Streptomyces venezuelae: one gene and its partner. The protein of the gene in region 1 binds, or shares a complex with, the protein of each later gene. Links are inferred from orthologs where the notes say so. Each region holds a gene or a part of one and is shown in the gene's direction. Other genes may lie near its edges. The genes, in order: secY and secG.

What was found.
Region 2: the proteins of secY (region 1) and secG are in contact, whole or in part, in a crystal structure (PDB 5AWW), measured with the Thermus thermophilus proteins. The link is inferred for Streptomyces venezuelae from one-to-one orthologs. Residues at the interface, in WP_096411648.1 of Thermus thermophilus: Leu14, Gln16, Arg17, Phe20, Ile34, Pro35, Pro37, Ile72, Arg108, Arg109, Asn112, Gln113, Arg116, Ile117, Ile120, Pro145, Gly146, Trp147, Phe152, Phe155, Val156, Val159, Thr160, Val162, Ala163, Gly164, Ala166, Leu167, Trp170, Glu173; in WP_223903268.1 of Thermus thermophilus: Tyr5, Ile9, Tyr12, Leu13, Ala16, Leu19, Val20, Val23, Leu24, Gln26, Glu27, Pro28, Gln30, Gly31, Ala32, Asp34, Leu35, Met36, Gly37, Gly38, Ser39, Ala40, Asp41, Leu42, Phe43, Ala45, Arg46, Val48, Tyr53, Thr56.

Annotation. Positions count from the first base shown.
Region 1 is NZ_CP029189.1:4,462,799-4,472,673, forward strand. The notes cover bases 6,514-9,307. They hold secY (preprotein translocase subunit SecY), read left to right. Parts: upstream 6,514-7,150; coding sequence 7,151-8,464; downstream 8,465-9,307. Other genes in these bases: rplO (50S ribosomal protein L15), read left to right, coding at 6,514-6,963; DEJ51_RS19945 (adenylate kinase), read left to right, coding at 8,464-9,111; map (type I methionyl aminopeptidase), read left to right, coding at 9,274-9,307. Outside these bases: rplB (50S ribosomal protein L2), read left to right, coding at 1-120; rpsS (30S ribosomal protein S19), read left to right, coding at 133-414; rplV (50S ribosomal protein L22), read left to right, coding at 458-805; rpsC (30S ribosomal protein S3), read left to right, coding at 805-1,647; rplP (50S ribosomal protein L16), read left to right, coding at 1,653-2,072; rpmC (50S ribosomal protein L29), read left to right, coding at 2,072-2,296; rpsQ (30S ribosomal protein S17), read left to right, coding at 2,296-2,577; rplN (50S ribosomal protein L14), read left to right, coding at 2,684-3,052; rplX (50S ribosomal protein L24), read left to right, coding at 3,055-3,366; rplE (50S ribosomal protein L5), read left to right, coding at 3,366-3,917; DEJ51_RS19900 (type Z 30S ribosomal protein S14), read left to right, coding at 3,923-4,108; rpsH (30S ribosomal protein S8), read left to right, coding at 4,331-4,729; rplF (50S ribosomal protein L6), read left to right, coding at 4,750-5,289; rplR (50S ribosomal protein L18), read left to right, coding at 5,292-5,675; rpsE (30S ribosomal protein S5), read left to right, coding at 5,721-6,323; rpmD (50S ribosomal protein L30), read left to right, coding at 6,323-6,505; and 2 more genes. UniProt on the Bacillus subtilis protein: The central subunit of the protein translocation channel SecYEG. Consists of two halves formed by TMs 1-5 and 6-10.
Region 2 is NZ_CP029189.1:1,837,495-1,847,518, reverse strand. Bases 4,188-7,130 are described here. They hold secG (preprotein translocase subunit SecG), read left to right. Parts: upstream 4,188-5,515; coding sequence 5,516-5,746; downstream 5,747-7,130. Other genes in these bases: pgi (glucose-6-phosphate isomerase), read left to right, coding at 6,427-7,130; DEJ51_RS07705 (RNA polymerase-binding protein RbpA), read left to right, coding at 5,941-6,276; tpiA (triose-phosphate isomerase), read left to right, coding at 4,609-5,385; DEJ51_RS07720 (phosphoglycerate kinase), read left to right, coding at 4,188-4,602. In the rest of the region: DEJ51_RS07730 (M14 family metallopeptidase), read left to right, coding at 1-2,012; gap (type I glyceraldehyde-3-phosphate dehydrogenase), read left to right, coding at 2,247-3,254; more of DEJ51_RS07720, read left to right, coding at 3,388-4,187; more of pgi, read left to right, coding at 7,131-8,082; pgl (6-phosphogluconolactonase), read right to left, coding at 8,146-8,928; glucose-6-phosphate dehydrogenase assembly protein OpcA, read right to left, coding at 9,143-10,024. UniProt on the Bacillus subtilis protein: Involved in protein export. Participates in an early event of protein translocation.

The DNA of each region.
Region 1 (9,875 bases):
ACCAGTGGTGGTCGCCACCCGGTCTCCCCGTGGGGTCAGAAGGAGGGTCGTACTCGCTCGCCGAAGAAGGCTTCGAGCAAGTACATCGTCCGCCGCCGCAAGACGAACAAGAAGCGCTAGGAGCGGGTTTAGATGCCGCGCAGTCTCAAGAAGGGGCCCTTCGTCGACGACCACCTCGTAAAGAAGGTGGACGTCCAGAACGAAGCCGGCACCAAGAACGTCATCAAGACCTGGTCCCGTCGCTCGATGATCATCCCCAGCATGCTGGGTCACACCATCGCGGTGCACAACGGCAAGACCCACGTCCCGGTGTTCGTCACCGAGTCGATGGTCGGCCACAAGCTCGGCGAGTTCTCGCCGACTCGCACCTTCCGCGGCCACGTCAAGGACGACCGGAAGTCGAAGCGCCGCTAAAGGCGGGGTGGTTACGACTATGACTTACACCGAAGGGACAACCATGGAAGCCAGGGCCCAGGCGCGGTACATCCGCGTCACGCCCATGAAGGCCCGCCGCGTGGTGGACCTTATCCGTGGCATGGATGCCACGGAGGCTCAGGCGGTCCTGCGTTTCGCCCCGCAGGCCGCGAGCGTGCCGGTTGGCAAGGTGCTGGACAGCGCCATCGCCAACGCCGCACACAACTACAACCACCCGGACGCCTCCACGCTGGTCATCAGCGAGGCGTACGTGGACGAGGGCCCGACCCTGAAGCGGTTCCGTCCGCGTGCCCAGGGCCGTGCCTACCGGATCCGCAAGCGGACCAGCCACATCACCGTGGTCGTCAGCAGCAAGGAAGGTTCCCGGTAATGGGCCAGAAGGTAAACCCGCACGGGTTCCGACTCGGCATCACCACCGACTTCAAGTCGCGTTGGTACGCCGACAAGCTGTACAAGGACTACGTCAAGGAAGACGTCGCCATCCGTCGGATGATGACGTCCGGCATGGAGCGCGCCGGCATCTCGAAGGTTGAGATCGAGCGCACCCGTGACCGCGTGCGTGTGGACATCCACACCGCCCGTCCTGGCATCGTCATCGGCCGCCGCGGCGCCGAGGCGGACCGCATCCGCGGTGACCTGGAGAAGCTGACCGGCAAGCAGGTCCAGCTGAACATCCTCGAGGTCAAGAACCCGGAGCTCGACGCTCAGCTGGTGGCCCAGGCCGTCGCCGAGCAGCTCTCCTCCCGCGTCTCCTTCCGTCGCGCCATGCGTAAGAGCATGCAGGGCACGATGAAGGCCGGCGCCAAGGGCATCAAGATCCAGTGTGGCGGCCGTCTCGGCGGCGCCGAGATGTCCCGCTCCGAGTTCTACCGCGAGGGTCGTGTGCCGCTGCACACGCTGCGCGCGAACGTGGACTACGGCTTCTTCGAGGCCAAGACCACCTTCGGCCGTATCGGTGTGAAGGTCTGGATCTACAAGGGCGACGTCAAGAACATCGCCGAGGTTCGCGCCGAGAACGCTGCGGCCCGTGCGGGTAACCGCCCGGCCCGTGGCGCGCAGGGCGCTGGCGACCGTCCCGCCGGCCGTGGTGGCCGTGGTGGCGAGCGCGGCGGCCGTGGTGGCCGCAAGCCGCAGCAGGCTGCTGGTGCCGAGGCCCCCAAGGCCGACGCTCCCGCCGCCGCTCCGGCCGAGAGCACCGGAACGGAGGCCTGACCGTCATGCTGATCCCTCGTAGGGTCAAGCACCGCAAGCAGCACCACCCGAAGCGCAGCGGTATGGCCAAGGGCGGTACTGAGGTCTCGTTCGGCGAGTACGGCATCCAGGCGCTTACCCCCGCCTACGTGACGAACCGCCAGATCGAGTCCGCTCGTATCGCCATGACCCGCCACATCAAGCGTGGCGGCAAGGTCTGGATCAACATCTACCCGGACCGCCCGCTCACGAAGAAGCCGGCCGAGACCCGCATGGGTTCCGGTAAGGGTTCGCCGGAGTGGTGGATCGCGAACGTGCACCCGGGTCGGGTCATGTTCGAGCTGTCCTACCCGAACGAGAAGATTGCGCGTGAGGCCCTCACTCGTGCGGCTCACAAGCTGCCGATGAAGTGCCGGATCGTCAAGCGCGAGGCAGGTGAGTCGTGATGGCGGCCGGTACCAAGGCGTCCGAGCTGCGCGAGCTCGGCAACGAAGAGCTCGTTGGCAAGCTGCGCGAGGCCAAGGAGGAGCTGTTCAAGCTCCGCTTCCAGGCGGCCACGGGTCAGCTGGAGAACAACGGCCGGCTCAAGTCCGTCCGTAAGGACATCGCTCGCATCTACACCCTGATGCACGAGCGTGAGCTCGGTATCGAGACGGTGGAGAGCGCCTGATGAGCGAGAACAACGTGACTGAGAAGACCGAGCGCGGTTTCCGCAAGACCCGTGAGGGTCTGGTCGTCAGCGACAAGATGGACAAGACCGTCGTCGTCGCCGTCGAGGACCGCGTCAAGCACGCCCTGTACGGCAAGGTCATCCGCCGTACGAACAAGCTCAAGGCTCACGACGAGCAGAACGCTGCCGGTGTCGGCGACCGCGTCCTCATCATGGAGACGCGTCCGCTGTCGGCGAGCAAGCGCTGGCGCATCGTCGAGATCCTCGAGAAGGCCAAGTAATTCGTCCGGGGGGTTTCCCCCGGATTCGTTCCGCCAGGCTCGGTGGGGGCTGCGCTCTCCGGAGTGAAGCCCCCGCCGGGAACCGGCAGACAAACAGGAGATACACGTGATCCAGCAGGAGTCGCGACTGCGTATCGCCGACAACACTGGTGCGAAGGAGATCCTTTGCATCCGTGTTCTCGGTGGTTCCGGTCGCCGCTACGCGGGCATCGGTGACGTCATCGTCGCCACCGTCAAGGACGCGATCCCCGGTGGCAACGTGAAGAAGGGTGACGTCGTCAAGGCGGTCATCGTTCGCACCGTCAAGGAGCGTCGCCGCCAGGACGGCTCGTACATCCGCTTCGACGAGAACGCCGCCGTCATTCTGAAGAACGACGGCGACCCTCGCGGCACCCGTATCTTCGGCCCGGTGGGCCGTGAGCTGCGCGAGAAGAAGTTCATGAAGATCATCTCGCTCGCGCCGGAGGTGCTGTAAGCATGAAGATCAAGAAGGGCGACCTGGTTCAGGTCATCACCGGTAAGGACAAGGGCAAGCAGGGCAAGGTCATCGTCGCCTTCCCCGCCGAGAACCGCGTCCTGGTCGAGGGTGTCAACCGGGTCAAGAAGCACACCAAGGCTGCGCAGAACCAGGCCGGTGGCATTGTGATCACCGAGGCCCCGGTCCACGTCAGCAACGTTCAGCTGGTTGTGGAGAAGGACGGCAAGAAGGTCGTCACCCGCGTCGGCTACCGCTTCGACGACGAGGGCAACAAGATCCGCGTTGCCAAGCGGACGGGTGAGGACATCTGATGGCTACCACTCCGCGTCTCAAGACGAAGTACCGCGAGGACATCGCGGGCAAGCTGCGTGAGGAGTTCTCCTACGAGAACGTCATGCAGATCCCCGGCCTCGTGAAGATCGTGGTCAACATGGGTGTGGGCGACGCCGCCCGCGACTCCAAGCTGATCGACGGCGCCATCAAGGACCTGACGACGATCACCGGTCAGAAGCCGGCCGTCACGAAGGCCCGCAAGTCCATCGCGCAGTTCAAGCTGCGCGAGGGTCAGCCGATCGGCTGCCACGTCACCCTCCGTGGTGACCGTATGTGGGAGTTCCTGGACCGTACGCTGTCGCTCGCGCTGCCGCGTATCCGTGACTTCCGTGGTCTGTCGCCGAAGCAGTTCGACGGCCGCGGTAACTACACCTTCGGTCTCACGGAGCAGGTCATGTTCCACGAGATCGACCAGGACAAGATCGACCGTACCCGGGGTATGGACATCACCGTGGTCACCACGGCGACCAACGACGCTGAGGGCCGCGCGCTCCTTCGTCACCTCGGCTTCCCCTTCAAGGAGGCGTAAGCGAGATGGCGAAGAAGGCTCTCATCGCGAAGGCTGCCCGCAAGCCCAAGTTCGGTGTGCGTGCGTACACCCGCTGCCAGCGCTGCGGTCGTCCCCACTCCGTGTACCGCAAGTTCGGCCTGTGCCGCGTGTGCCTTCGTGAGATGGCTCACCGTGGCGAGCTGCCGGGCGTGACCAAGAGCTCCTGGTAATTCCCTTCCGTCCGTAAGGACTTGGGAAGTTCCAGAGACTCTCGGTAAGCATCTGGTCGGTGGGTGCCCAGCGCCGCATGCCGTAGGCTTGTGGGGTTGGGCGTCCGCCGCCCTATCGACTTACTACGCCGTAGGTCCCCGCACCGCACCCGTCCCGCCACTGAGTGGGGAGAGGGATGGCGCATACAGGAAACCCCGGCGAGAGAGGCCGAAGGCCACTTCATGACCATGACTGACCCGATCGCAGACATGCTGACCCGTCTGCGTAACGCTAACTCGGCGTACCACGACACCGTCGTGATGCCGCACAGCAAGATCAAGTCGCACATCGCAGAGATCCTCAAGCAGGAGGGTTTCATCACCGGCTGGAAGGTCGAGGACGCCGAGGTCGGCAAGAACCTCGTCCTCGAGCTGAAGTTCGGGCCGAACCGTGAGCGCTCCATCGCGGGCATCAAGCGGATCTCGAAGCCCGGTCTGCGCGTGTACGCGAAGTCCACCAACCTGCCGAAGGTGCTCGGCGGCCTGGGCGTGGCGATCATCTCCACGTCGCACGGTCTGCTCACCGGCCAGCAGGCAGGCAAGAAGGGCGTAGGTGGGGAAGTCCTCGCCTACGTCTGGTAGTCGGGAACGGAGGAAAAGCAATGTCGCGAATCGGCAAGCTCCCCATCCAGGTTCCCGCCGGTGTGGACGTCACCATCGATGGCAGCACGGTCTCGGTGAAGGGCCCCAAGGGTTCCCTGAGCCACACCGTTAAGGCTCCCATCGCCGTCGCCAAGGGCGAGGACGGCGTTCTGAACGTCACCCGTCCGAACGACGAGCGTCAGAACAAGGCCCTGCACGGCCTGTCCCGCACGCTGGTGGCGAACATGATCACCGGTGTGACCACGGGATACGTCAAGGCTCTCGAGATCAGCGGTGTCGGTTACCGTGTCCTGGCGAAGGGCTCCAACCTGGAGTTCCAGCTGGGTTACAGCCACCCGATCCTGGTGGAGGCGCCCGAGGGCATCTCCTTCAAGGTCGAGTCGCCGACCAAGTTCACGGTCGAGGGCATCGACAAGCAGAAGGTCGGCGAGGTCGCCGCCAACATCCGCAAGCTGCGGAAGCCCGACCCGTACAAGGCCAAGGGTGTCAAGTACGCCGGCGAGGTCATCCGCCGCAAGGTCGGAAAGGCTGGTAAGTAGCCATGGCATACGGTGTGAAGATCGCCAAGGGCGACGCGTACAAGCGCGCTGCCAAGGCTCGCCGCCACATCCGCATCCGCAAGAACGTCTCGGGTACGGCGGAGCGTCCGCGCCTCGTCGTGACGCGTTCGAACCGCAACATCGTTGCTCAGGTCATCGACGACCTCCAGGGCCACACCCTGGCGTCGGCGTCGACCCTGGACGCTTCGATCCGCGGTGGCGAAGGCGACAAGAGCTCGCAGGCCCAGGCTGTCGGCGCGCTCGTCGCCGAGCGTGCCAAGGCTGCGGGTGTCGAGACCGTCGTGTTCGACCGCGGTGGCAACCGATACGCCGGGCGCATTGCCGCTCTGGCTGACGCCGCCCGCGAAGCCGGGCTGAAGTTCTAAGCCCCGGTTCCGGGACTCACGGACGTAACAGAGAGAGGTAATCCAATGGCTGGACCCCAGCGCCGCGGAAGCGGTGCCGGTGGCGGCGAGCGGCGGGACCGGAAGGGTCGCGACGGTGGCCCTGCCGCCGAGAAGACCGCTTACGTTGAGCGCGTTGTCGCGATCAACCGCGTCGCCAAGGTTGTCAAGGGTGGTCGCCGCTTCAGCTTCACCGCGCTGGTCGTGGTGGGCGACGGTGACGGCACGGTAGGTGTCGGTTACGGCAAGGCCAAGGAAGTTCCCGCGGCCATCGCCAAGGGTGTCGAGGAAGCCAAGAAGAACTTCTTCAAGGTTCCGCGCATCCAGGGCACCATCCCTCACCCGATCCAGGGCGAGAAGGCTGCGGGCGTCGTCCTGCTGAAGCCTGCTTCCCCCGGTACCGGTGTTATCGCCGGTGGCCCGGTGCGCGCCGTTCTGGAGTGCGCCGGCGTTCACGACATCCTGTCGAAGTCCCTGGGCTCCGACAACGCGATCAACATCGTGCACGCGACCGTGGCGGCCCTCCAGGGCCTGCAGCGTCCCGAGGAGATCGCGGCTCGCCGTGGTCTGCCCCTCGAGGACGTCGCCCCCGCGGCTCTGCTTCGTGCACGTGCCGGGGCGGGTGCGTAATGGCTCGCCTCAAGATCACGCAGACGAAGTCGTACATCGGCAGCAAGCAGAACCACCGCGACACGCTGCGTTCGCTCGGGCTCAAGCGCCTGAACGACGTCGTCGTCAAGGAGGACCGCCCCGAGTTCCGCGGAATGGTTCACACCGTCCGCCACCTCGTGACGGTTGAGGAGGTTGACTAATCATGGCTGAGAACAGCCCGCTGAAGGCCCACAACCTCCGTCCCGCCCCCGGCGCCAAGACCGCGAAGACCCGTGTCGGTCGTGGTGAGGCGTCGAAGGGTAAGACGGCCGGTCGTGGTACGAAGGGCCAGAAGGCCCGTTACCAGATCCCGCAGCGCTTCGAGGGTGGGCAGATGCCCCTCCACATGCGCCTGCCGAAGCTCAAGGGCTTCAAGAACCCGTTCCGCACCGAGTTCCAGGTTGTCAACCTGGACAAGCTCGGCGCCCTCTACCCCGAGGGTGGAGAAGTCACGGTGGCCGACCTGGTCGCCAAGGGCGCGGTTCGCAAGAACAGCCTCGTCAAGGTCCTGGGCCAGGGCGAGATCTCCGTGGCGCTGCAGGTTTCGGTTGACGCCGTCTCCGCCTCCGCCAAGGAGAAGATTGCCGCTGCCGGCGGCACCGTCACCGAGCTCGTCTAAGACGATTTCAGTGGCTGAATAGCTCGAAACCCGACCGGGGATGCCTCACATATGGGGCATCCCCGGTCGGTCGTTCCACGGAAGGCACACTCGCCGGTAAGGTGGCGTGCACCTTTGCTTTGTCGTATTCGTCGATCCCTCAGACCGTCACCTCTGACGCAGTAGCGCGGGGGTCGCAGGAGGCACCGTGCTCACCGCGTTCGCCCGGGCGTTCAAGACGCCCGACCTGCGCAAGAAGCTGCTCTTCACGCTCGGCATCATCGTGCTGTTCCGGCTCGGGTCCCATGTTCCGGTACCCGGCGTGAGCTACAAGAACGTTCAGATCTGTGTCGAGCAGGCAGGCAGCAGCAATGGGCTGTTCGGCCTGGTCAACATGTTCAGCGGCGGCGCGCTGCTGCAGATCACGATCTTCGCGCTCGGCATCATGCCCTACATCACGGCGAGCATCATTCTGCAGCTGCTGACCGTGGTCATCCCGAAGCTGGAGACCCTCAAGAAAGAGGGCCAGTCCGGCACGGCGAAGATCACCCAGTACACGCGCTATCTGACGGTCGCGCTCGCGATCCTGCAGGGTACGGGCCTCGTCGCCACGGCCCGCACCGGTGCCCTGTTCCAGGGCTGCCAGGCCGCCAGCGAGATCGTTCCCGACCGCTCGATCTTCACGACGGTCGTCATGGTGGTCACCATGACCGCCGGTACCTGCGTCGTCATGTGGCTCGGTGAGCTCATCACCGACCGCGGCATCGGCAACGGCATGTCGATCCTCATGTTCATCTCGATCGCGGCCGGCTTCATCGGCGCCCTCTGGCAGATCAAGCTCCAGGGCAAGATCGCGGACGGCTGGGTCGAGTTCGGCGTGGTCATCCTGGTCGGCCTCGCGATGGTGTGCCTGGTGGTCTTCGTCGAGCAGGCGCAGCGCCGGATCCCGGTCCAGTACGCGAAGCGCATGATCGGTCGCCGTGCGTACGGCGGCACCTCGACCTACATCCCGCTCAAGGTGAACCAGGCGGGCATCATCCCCGTCATCTTCGCCTCGTCGCTGCTGTACATCCCGGCGCTGGTCGTGCAGTTCAGCGGGTCCCAGGCGGGCTGGGCCACCTGGATCCAGAAGCACTTCGTCAAGGGCGACCACCCGTACTACATCGCCGCCTACTTCCTCCTGATCGTCTTCTTCGCGTTCTTCTACGTGGCGATCTCGTTCAACCCCGAGGAAGTTGCAGACAACATGAAGAAGTATGGTGGGTTCATCCCGGGCATCCGCGCCGGTCGGCCCACCGCCGAGTACCTCAGCTACGTACTCAACCGGATCACCTGGCCGGGGTCGCTGTACCTGGGTCTCATCGCTCTTGTGCCGACGATGGCGTTGGCCGGCTTCGGAGCGAACCAGAACTTCCCGTTCGGCGGGACGAGCATCCTGATCATCGTGGGTGTGGGTCTGGAAACCGTGAAGCAGATCGAGAGCCAGCTCCAGCAGCGTAATTACGAAGGGTTCCTCCGCTGATGCGAATCGTCCTCGTTGGACCGCCCGGTGCGGGCAAGGGAACGCAGGCTGCGTTCCTTGCCAAGAACCTGTCGATTCCGCACATCTCCACGGGTGACCTGTTCCGGGCCAACATCAGCCAGGGCACCGAGCTGGGCAAGCAGGCGAAGGCGTACATGGACGCCGGCGACCTGGTTCCCGACGAGGTGACCATCGGCATGGCGAAGGACCGCATGGAACAGCCGGACGCCGTGAACGGCTTCCTGCTCGACGGTTTCCCGCGCAACGTCTCGCAGGCCGAGGCGCTCGACGTGATGCTCCAGGCCGAGGGCATGAAGCTCGACGCCGTCCTCGACCTGGAGGTCGAGGAGGAGGAGGTCGTCAAGCGGATCGCCGGTCGGCGGATCTGCCGCAACGACTCCTCGCACGTCTTCCACGTGACGTACGCCCCGGCCAAGGCCGAGGGCGTCTGCGACACCTGCGGTGGCGAGCTCTACCAGCGCGGCGACGACTCCGAGGCCACGGTCCGCAACCGGCTGGAGGTCTACCACACGCAGACCGAGCCGATCATCGACTACTACAAGGCCCAGGGCCTGCTGGTGACCATCCCCGCCCTCGGTGAGGTCGCGGACGTCACCAGGCGCGCGATGGACGCGCTCAAGAAGTAGTACGCGTTCGTGCCTACGGCCGCGGTGTCCTGGAGACGCCGCGGCCGTCTGCATGAGGCGTAGGACGGCGACCTCGGCCAATAATTGAGGAACCACAGCGGAGAGCAACCACCTCCGCGAGAGCGGCGGCGGTTCAGCCGCACGGAAGGGCAGGCATTTCCCATGGTCCAGATCAAGACCCCCGAGCAGATCGCGAAGATGCGCGAGGCAGGGCTGGTCGTCGCGGCGATCCACGCCGCGACCCGTGAGGCGGCCGTGCCGGGCGCCACGACGCGGGATCTGGACATGGTGGCCCGCAAGGTCATCGCGGACGCCGGGGCCAAGTCGAACTTCCTCGGCTACGGCGGCTTCCCCGCGACCATCTGCACCTCGGTGAACGAGGTCGTCGTCCACGGCATCCCGGACGACAAGACCGTCCTCAAGGACGGCGACATCATCTCGATCGACGCGGGTGCGATCGTGGACGGCTGGCACGGCGACGCCGCGTACACCGCGTTCGTGGGCACCGGTCACGCCCCCGAGCTCCTGGAGCTCTCCCGGGTGACCGAGGAGTCCATGTGGGCCGGCATCGCCGCGATGAAGCTCGGCAACCGCCTCGTGGACATCTCCAAGGCGATCGAGACGTACATCAAGCGCCAGCCCCGCCCCTCCACGGGTGAGCACAGCCTCGGCAAGTTCGGGATCATCGAGGACTACGGCGGCCACGGCATCGGGACCGAGATGCACATGGACCCCCACCTGCTGAACTACGTCTCGCGCAAGCG
Region 2 (10,024 bases), 2.6 Mb from region 1 along the record:
ACCACTCCGCCGCCGAGCTGATCCTCTACGGCGTCGGCTGGCAGGTCGCCACCCCCACCCCCGACGACGTCGCCTACAAGGCGCTCGCCGGCACCCCGGAGAACCCCGCCGTCCCGGGCTACTACCCGCAGGTCTCCTCCGAGCTCTACACCACCAACGGCGAGGCCGACGGCCACGCCTCCAACGTCAACGGCATCATGATGTTCACGCCGGAGATGACCACCTGTCAGACCGCCTCGGCGAGCGACCCGAACGACCAGTGGAAGCCCGAGGACTGCGCCTCCGGCTTCAACTTCCCCGACGACGAGAAGCTCGTCCAGGCCGAGTTCGCCAAGAACGTGCCCTTCGCGCTGTCGGTCGCCGAGAGCGCCGCGACCCCGGACCGCCCGAAGTCCTCGGTGGGCCTGAGCGCCGCCGACTTCACCGTGGACGCCTTCGCCACCTCCTACGCGGCCCGAGGCGAGGACCAGGAGGTCTCCGTCACGGCCCGCAAGGCCCTGAAGGACAAGGAGCTCAACTTCCGGATCAATGGAGGCCGCACCCACGACGAGGACCTCAAGGCCTGGAAGGGCGGTGACGTCTACGGCGGCGAGGACAACAACTGGTTCGACGAGTACCGCGCCGAGGTCGACGGCGCGAAGCCCGGCGACAAGGTCGAGGTCTGGTTCACCGGCCGCGACCGCTCCGGCAAGCAGGTCTCCAGCGAGCACTTCACGTACACGGTGGCCGAGCGGCCGCGCGCGGACGTCCTGGTGATCGCGGAAGAGGGGGCCAAGGCCCAGCACGCCCAGGCCTACGTCGACGCCCTGCGCGCCAACGGCAGTTCCGCGGCGGTCTGGGACGTCGCCGTCCAGGGCGTCCCGCACCACCTCGGGGTCCTCTCCCACTTCGGTACGGCCGTCCACTACACGGGGGCCAAGACCCCGGGCGGCGAGACGCAGTTGGCGGTGCGCGACTTCCTGAACGAGGGCGGCAAGCTGATCGAGGCCGGTGAGCTGGCGGGCGGCAACGCCCAGGTCGGCCGCGCCGTGACCAACGACTTCAGCCAGTACTGGCTGGGCGCGTACAGCCGTACGAGCACCCCCGGGGCCACCGGCTTCGCCGGCGCCGGCGCGCTGAACGGGGCGCGGGGCGGCGTCGGGGACGCGGCGGGCAACCCGCTGAACGCCCCCGGCGGGTACACCGTGACCTCCGAGACCCTGGCGCCCGCGCAGTTCCCGCAGTTCAAGAGCGCCCAGGCGGGAGCCTTCACCGGAGTCGTGAACCCGTACGCCCCCTACGCCGGCGCCGGCATGGCCGCGGCCCTGCACGCCGACGACGACTGGAAGCGCCTCGTCCGTACGGTCGACCTCACCGGGGTCACCGCGGCCGACCAGCCGCAGCTCAAGCTGGCGCTCAACTGGAACGTCGAGGAGGGCTACGACCACGCCGCCCTGGAGGCCCGGACCGCAGGCGGCGACGACTGGAACACCCTGCGGGACACGGGCGGCCTCACCAGCTCCACCGTCCCGGAGGAGTGCGCGGCCGGGTTCTTCGTCAACGGCCACCCCTTCCTGCGCCACTACCTCACCCTCGACGCCGGCGGCTGCACCCCGCAGGGCACCAGCGGCACGTGGAACAGCTTCACCGGCTCCTCCGGCGGATGGAAGCAGGTCTCCTTCGACCTGAGCGCCTACGCCGGCAAGACCGTAGAGCTCTCGCTCTCCTACATCACCGACCCGGGCTCGGGCGGACGCGGCGTCTTCGCGGACGAGGCCCGCCTCTCCCTCAGGGGAGCGGACCAGCCCGTCGAGGGATTCGAGACCTCCCTCGGGGCCTGGACGGCGCAGGCCGCACCGGCCGGGAGCCCCGAAGTTCCCGGCGACTGGGCCCGGTCCGGGGAGCTGTTCAAGTCCTACGCGGCGGTGACCACCCGTGACACGGTGCTGCTGGGCTTCGGCCTGGAGCACCTGTCCTCCGCGGCGGACCGTGCCCTACTCGTCGGTAAGGCGCTGCGCACACTGCACCGCTGAGCGTGGGCCCGGCCCCTCACTCACCCTGAGTGACGGGAGCCGGAGTCCGGCGGTCCCGTTCCGCAGTGTCCGGAACGGGACCGCCGCAGGAGTACCCCCGGGAACAAGGGGGAGTGTCAGGTCCCGACCGATGTCACCCAAAAGCTCACGGAGAGGTAGGGTCGTAAGCGGTCGGGGACATCCCATTTCAACTCGCCGGCGCTCTTACCGGCGCACCAACGAGGAGATCGGTTCGTGACGATCCGCGTAGGCATCAATGGTTTTGGTCGAATTGGCCGCAACTACTTTCGGGCGCTCCTGGAGCAGGGAGCGGACATCGAGATCGTCGGTGTCAACGACCTGACTGACAACGCCACCCTGGTGCACCTTCTCAAGTACGACACCATCCTGGGCCGCCTCAAGGCCGAGGTCTCCCACACCGACGACACCATCACGGTCGGCGGGAACACCTTCAAGACCTTTGCCGAGCGCGACCCCGCGAACCTTCCCTGGGGCGAGCTGGGCGCCGACATCGTCATCGAGTCCACCGGCATCTTCACGAAGAAGGCCGACGCCGCCAAGCACATCGCGGCCGGCGCGAAGAAGGTCCTCATCTCGGCTCCGGCCAAGGACGAGGACATCACCATCGTGATGGGTGTCAACCAGGACAAGTACGACGCGGCGAACCACCACGTCATCTCCAACGCCTCCTGCACCACCAACTGCGTGGCGCCGATGGCCAAGGTCCTCGACGAGAACTTCGGCATCGTCAAGGGCATGATGACGACGGTCCACGCGTACACGAACGACCAGCGCATCCTGGACTTCCCGCACTCGGACCTGCGCCGCGCCCGCGCAGCCGCCGAGAACATCATCCCGACCTCCACCGGTGCCGCGAAGGCCACCGCGCTGGTCCTCCCGCAGCTCAAGGGCAAGCTCGACGGCATCGCCATGCGCGTCCCGGTCCCGACCGGATCGGTGACGGACCTGGTGCTGGAGCTCTCCCGCGAGACCACGGTGGAAGAGATCAACGCGGCCTTCCAGAAGGCTTCGGAGGGGCAGCTCAAGGGCATCCTCGACTACACCGAGGACGCGATCGTCTCTTCCGACATCGTGAACTGGCCCGCGTCCTGCACCTTCGACTCCTCCCTGACCATGGTTCAGGACGGTACGCAGGTCAAGGTCGTCGGCTGGTACGACAACGAGTGGGGCTACTCCAACCGTCTCGTCGACCTCACCGTCTTCGTCGGCGGTCAGCTCTAAGAACGTAGGGCAAGGCACCACGATGTGAAGCACAGGGTCCGAGCAGCGCGACGATGCGCCGCACGGGCCCTGTTGCTTGCCTCGTCATTTCCTTCCTCGCCCTTCGAGTGAAGGCTCAAAGGAGTAGAAACACATGAAGACCATCGATGAACTGCTCGCCGAAGGCGTCAAGGGCAAGCGGGTCCTCGTCCGCGCGGACCTGAACGTCCCGCTGGCCGAGGGCACCATCACCGACGACGGCCGCATCCGCGCCGTCCAGCCCACGATCGCGAAGCTCGCCGAGGCCGGCGCCCGCGTGATCGTGGCCTCGCACCTGGGCCGGCCGAAGGGCACGGGCGTCGAGCCCGCGTTCTCGCTCGCCCCGGCCGCCACGCGCCTCGGCGAACTGCTCGGTGCGGACGTGGCGTTCGCCACCGACACCGTCGGCGCCTCCGCCAAGGAGACCGTCGCGGCCCTGACCGACGGACAGGTCGCCGTCATCGAGAACCTGCGCTTCAACGCCGGTGAGACCTCGAAGGACGACGCCGAGCGCGGCGCCTTCGCGGACCAGCTCGCGGAGCTCGCCGACATCTACGTGGGCGACGGCTTCGGCGCCGTGCACCGCAAGCACGCCTCGGTCTTCGACCTCCCCGCCCGCCTCCCGCAGGCGGTCGGCTACCTCATCGCCACCGAGGTCGGCGTCCTGAAGAAGCTGACCGCCGAGGTCGAGCGCCCCTACGTGGTGGTCCTCGGCGGCGCCAAGGTCTCCGACAAGCTCGCCGTCATCGACGAGCTGCTCGGCAAGGCGAACCGCATCCTCATCGGCGGCGGCATGGCCTACACCTTCCTCTACGCCAAGGGCTACGAGGTCGGCATCTCCCTGCTCCAGAAGGACCAGGTGGAGGTCGTCAAGGAGTACATGAAGCGCGCCGAGGAGACCGGGGTCGAGCTCGTGCTCCCGGTCGACGTGCTGGTCTCCGCGGAGTTCCCGGACCTCAAGGGCAAGACCCCGGCCACCTTCGAGATCGTCGACGCGGACAAGATCCCCGCCGACAAGGAGGGCCTGGACATCGGCCCCAGGACGCGCGAGCTGTACGCGTCGAAGATCGCCGACGCCAGGACCGTCTTCTGGAACGGCCCGGTGGGCGTCTTCGAGCACCCCGACTACGCCGGGGGCACCGCGGCCGTCGCCCAGGCCCTGCTCGACAGCAGCGCCTTCACCGTCGTCGGCGGTGGCGACAGTGCCGCCGCGGTCCGCATCCTGGGCTTCGACGAGAATGCATTCGGCCACATCTCGACCGGTGGCGGCGCCTCCCTCGAATACCTCGAGGGCAAGACGCTCCCCGGCCTCGCCGCCCTGGAGGGCTGAACCCGTATGACCACGCGCACCCCGCTCATGGCGGGCAACTGGAAGATGAACCTCAACCACCTGGAGGCCATCGCCCACGTCCAGAAGCTCGCCTTCGCCCTCACCGACAAGGACTACGACGCCGTCGAGGTCGCGGTCCTGCCGCCCTTCGTCGACCTGCGCTCGGTCCAGACCCTGGTCGACGGCGACAAGCTGAAGATCAAGTACGGCGCCCAGGACATCTCGGCGCACGACTCCGGTGCCTACACCGGTGAGATCTCCGGCCCGATGCTGTCCAAGCTGAAGTGCGCGTTCGTGGCCGTCGGCCACAGCGAGCGCCGCCAGTACCACGGCGAGACCGACGAGGTCTGCAACGCCAAGGTCAAGGCCGCCTACCGGCACGGGATCACCCCGATCCTGTGCGTCGGCGAGGGCCTGGACGTCCGCAAGGCCGGCGAGCAGGTCGCCTACACCCTCAGGCAGCTCGACGGCGGCCTCGAAGGCGTCCCGGCCGAGCAGGTCGAGTCCATCGTGATCGCCTACGAGCCCGTCTGGGCCATCGGGACCGGCGAGGTCGCCACTCCCGACGACGCCCAGGAGGTCTGCGGGGCGATCCGCGGCCGTCTCGCCGAGCTGTACTCGCAGGAGCTGGCCGACAAGGTCCGCATCCAGTACGGCGGCTCCGTGAAGTCCGGGAACATCGCGGCGATCATGGCCCAGCCCGACGTCGACGGCGCCCTCATCGGCGGCGCTGCGCTGGACGCGGAGGAGTTCGTCAAGATCGTCCGCTTCCGCGACCAGTGAGTATGCGGTAGGGCGGATCCGTCGTACCCTTGCGGGGGCCAGAGGCTGATGCATCAGCCCCTGGCCCCCGTGCACATCTCGCAAAGCCGGAAAGCCCGAAAAAGCCAGAAAGTAGGAATCAGCCGTGATTATGGGGTTCTCGATCGCCCTGATCGTCTTCAGCGCCCTGCTGATGCTGCTCGTGCTGATGCACAAGGGCAAGGGCGGCGGCCTCTCCGACATGTTCGGCGGCGGCATGCAGTCGTCGGTCGGCGGTTCCTCCGTCGCGGAGCGCAACCTGGACCGCATCACCGTGGTCATCGGTCTGCTGTGGTTCGCGTGCATCGTCGCGCTCGGCCTGCTGACGAAGTCGGGCAGCTGACCGTTCTGGCCATTCCGGCAGTCCGGTCGGCGCCGCCCGGCCTATCATGAGGTCCTGCGCCCTGGTTGCGGAACGAGTTATTCTGCTCCCCCACCCGAGGGGATGATCCCGCGAGTTGGGCTCTACGTACCCGGGGCGTTTCAGCAGGAACATCCTCACGCTTGGCGGCACCATCACGCAGGGGAGTTACGACCGTGGCAAGTGGCAACGCGATCCGTGGTAGCCGGGTCGGAGCGGGGCCGATGGGTGAGGCGGAGCGCGGCGAGTCCGCGCCCCGCCTGCGCATCTCCTTCTGGTGCTCTAACGGGCACGAGACGCAGCCGAGCTTCGCCAGCGACGCGCAGGTGCCGGACACCTGGGACTGCCCGCGCTGCGGGTTCCCGGCCGGCCAGGACCGGGACAACCCGCCCGCGCCGCCGCGCACCGAGCCGTACAAGACGCACCTGGCGTACGTACGGGAACGGCGCTCGGACGCCGACGGCGAGGCGATCCTCGCCGAGGCGCTCGCCAAGCTCCGCGGCGAGATCTGAGACGGATCGAAGAGTGTGACGCGAGGCCCGGTCCCGCAGGAACTTCTCCTGTGGGACCGGGCCTCTTTGTGTGCGTTCTGCCGCTTGTGATCCCTTAAGTTGGTGAACGGCGGGGCACGACAGGACGGAAGAAGTGGGTTGATGTCCGAGATGAACGCAGGCACGCGTACGAAGCTGAACCGGACGCCGGAGTGGCTGGCACTCGGCAAGCACCGGGAGGTGTTCGGGCAGACGCATCTGCGGGAGCTGTTCGAGGAGAATCCCGGCCGCGGCGCCGGCTACACCCTGCAGGTCGGAGACCTGCACATCGACTACTCCAAGCACCTCGTCACCGACGAGACGCTCGCGCTGCTCCACGAGCTGGCCGAGGCCACGGGCGTGGCCGGGCTGCGCGAGGCGATGTTCCGCGGCGAGAAGATCAACACGACCGAGGACCGGGCGGTGCTGCACACCGCCCTGCGCGCACCGGCGGACGCGACCGTCGAGGTCGACGGCGAGGACGTCGTCACGGGCGTGCACGCCGTCCTCGACAAGATGGCGGACTTCTCCGACCGGATCAGGTCGGGAGCGTGGACCGGCTTCACCGGCAAGCGCATCAAGAACGTCGTCAACATCGGCATCGGCGGCTCCGACCTCGGACCGGCCATGGCGTACGAGGCCCTGCGCGCCTTCACCGACCGCGAGCTGACGGTGCGCTTCGTATCCAACGTCGACGGCGCCGACCTGCACGAGGCCGTGCGGGACCTGGACCCGGCCGAGACGCTGTTCATCATCGCCTCCAAGACCTTCACCACCATCGAGACCATCACCAACGCCACTTCGGCGCGCGGCTGGCTGCTCGCGGGGCTCGGCGGGGACCAGGCCGCCGTGGCCCGCCACTTCGTGGCGCTGTCGACCAACGCCGAGAAGGTCACCGACTTCGGCATCGATCCGGCCAACATGTTCGAGTTCTGGGACTGGGTCGGCGGACGCTACTCCTTCGACTCCGCCATCGGCCTCTCCCTGATGATCGCGATCGGCCCGGCCGCCTTCCGGGAGATGCTCGGCGGCTTCCACGCCATGGACGAGCACTTCCGTACGGCGCCCGCGCACCAGAACGCCCCGCTGCTGATGGGCCTGTTGGGGATCTGGTACGGCGCCTTCTTCGACGCCCAGTCGCACGCGGTGCTCCCGTACAGCCACTACCTCTCGCGCTTCACGGCCTACTTGCAGCAGCTGGACATGGAGTCCAACGGCAAGTCCGTGGACCGCGACGGCAATCCGGTGGAGTGGCAGACCGGTCCGGTGGTCTGGGGCACGCCCGGCACCAACGGACAGCACGCCTACTACCAGCTGATCCACCAGGGGACGAAGGTGATCCCCGCGGACTTCATCGGCTTCGCCCGGCCGGTGGCGGAGCTGGAGGCCGCCCCGGCGGCCCAGCACGACCTGCTGATGGCGAACTTCTTCGCGCAGACCCAGGCACTGGCCTTCGGCAAGACGGCCGACGAGGTGCGCGCCGAGGGCGCCCCGGAGTCGCTGGTCCCGCACAAGACCTTCCACGGGAACCACCCGACGACCACCATCCTGGCGGGAGAGCTCTCCCCGTCGGTGCTGGGCCAGCTGATCGCGCTCTACGAGCACAAGGTGTTCGTCCAGGGCGCGGTGTGGAACATCGACTCCTTCGACCAGTGGGGCGTCGAACTCGGCAAGGTGCTCGCCAAGCGGGTCGAGCCCGCACTGAGCGAGGGCGCCGACGTGCCGGGGCTGGACGCCTCGACGAAGGCCCTGGTGGCCACGTACCGGAAGCTGCGCGGCCGTAGCTGACCCGGGTACGAGAAGGGCCCGCCTCCCGGAACCGGGAGGCGGGCCCTTCCGCGTCGGCCACGGTCAGGAAGAGGCCGGAGGATACATCCCCGTAGGGAGCTTGGCCGCGGCCGCCCGGTCCAGGAGCCACAGGGTGCGCGAGCGGCCGTACGCCTCCGCGGCCGGGGCCTGGACCCCGCCCGCGCCGCCGAGGGCCAGGGAGACCGCCCCGGCCTTGTCCTCACCCGCGGCCAGCAGCCAGACCTCACGGGCCGCCCGGATCGCCGGGAGCGTGAGCGAGATCCGGGTGGGCGGGGGCTTCGGGGCGCCGTGGACGCCGACCACCGTGCGCTCGGTCTCGCGGGCCGCCGGGTGCTCCGGGAACAGCGAGGCCACGTGCGTGTCCGGGCCCACGCCCAGCATCAGCACGTCGAAGGTGGGGACCGGACCGTGGTCCTCCGGACCGGCCGCCTTCGCCAGCTCGGCCGCGTAGGAAGCCGCAGCCGCGTCCACGTCGCCCCCGTACGGACCGTCCGAGGCCGGCATCACGTGCACGCGGGCGGGGTCCACCGGGACCGCGTCCAGGAGGGCCTCGCGGGCCTGCGTGTGGTTGCGCTCGGGGTCGTCGGCGGGGACGTACCGCTCGTCGCCCCACCACAGGTCCAGCCGGGACCAGTCGACCGCGTCCCGCGCCGGGGCGGCGGCCAGTGCCGCGAGCAGGCCGTTGCCGTTGCGTCCGCCGGTGAGGACGACGGACGCGGTGCCGCGGGCCGTCTGCGCGTCCACGATCTTCGTGATGAGCCGGGCCGCGGTGGCCTGGGCCATCAGTTCCTTGTCCCGGTGGACGACGACCTGGGGAGTCGTCATACCCATGTGCTTCCGCCTTCTTGGTCGTGCGGGTACCGCTGCGCGGAGCCGTCCCCGCCCCGCCCTTTCGCCGTTTCCCGGGGCTCCGCCCCGGACCCCGCGCCTCAAGCGCCGGCGAGGCTGGATCTTCCAGCCCGTCCGGCGTTTGAGGACCGGGTCCGGGCGGAGCCCGGTTTCGGGAAGGGGCGGGGCGGGGAGGCCCCGCAGGGCCCCGTTACTTGGCCGCGGTCTTCTTCGCCGGCTTGGCGGCCGGCTTCGAGGGCTCGGCCTTGGCCTCAGCGGCGGCCTCGGCCTTGGCGGGAGCCTCGGGCTCCGCCGGCTCCGCCGACGACGCCTCCAGCCGCGCCACGCCGAACTTCAGCGAGGCCTCGTACGTGTTGTCCGGGTCCAGCCGGCGCAGCTCCTCCGCCAGGAGCTCGGCCGTGTCGCGGCGCTTGAGCGCCACCGCACGGTCGGGCTGTCCCGGCATGCACAGCGTGGCCAGCGCGCCGTCCGCCCGGTCCAGGACGATGTCGCCGTCCTTGGTGGACAGGCGTACGGCCGTCAGCCCCGGGCCCGACGACAGCGTGCGCTTGACGGGGACCTGCAGCCGGTCCGCCAGCCACATGGCCAGCAGCTCACAGCTCGGGTTCTCGTCCTCGCCCTCGACGGTCGCCGAGACGACCGACAGGGCCTGCTGGTCCAGCGCGGCCGCCAGCATGGAGCGCCACGGGGTGATCCGGGTCCACGACAGGTCCGTGTCCCCGGGGGCGTACGCCCCCGCCCGGCCGCCGAGCGCCCTGATCGGGTCCTCGCAGGAGTACGTGTCCGTGATCCGGCGCTGTCCCAGCGCGCCCAGCGGATCACCCGCCAGGTCCGTGGGGGCACCGTCCGGCCACCAGACGACCACGGGGGCGTCCGGCAGGAGCAGCGGGAGAACCACCGACTGGGCGTGGTCGACCAGTTCGCCGTGAAGGCGGAGCACCACCGTTTCCCCGCTGCCCGAGTCCGCCCCGACGCGGACTTCCGCGTCGAGCCGGGCGTCGCGGCGGCTGCGGGGGGAGCGGCTGGCCCGCTTGATGACGACGACGATCCGCGAGGGGTGTTCGTGGGACGC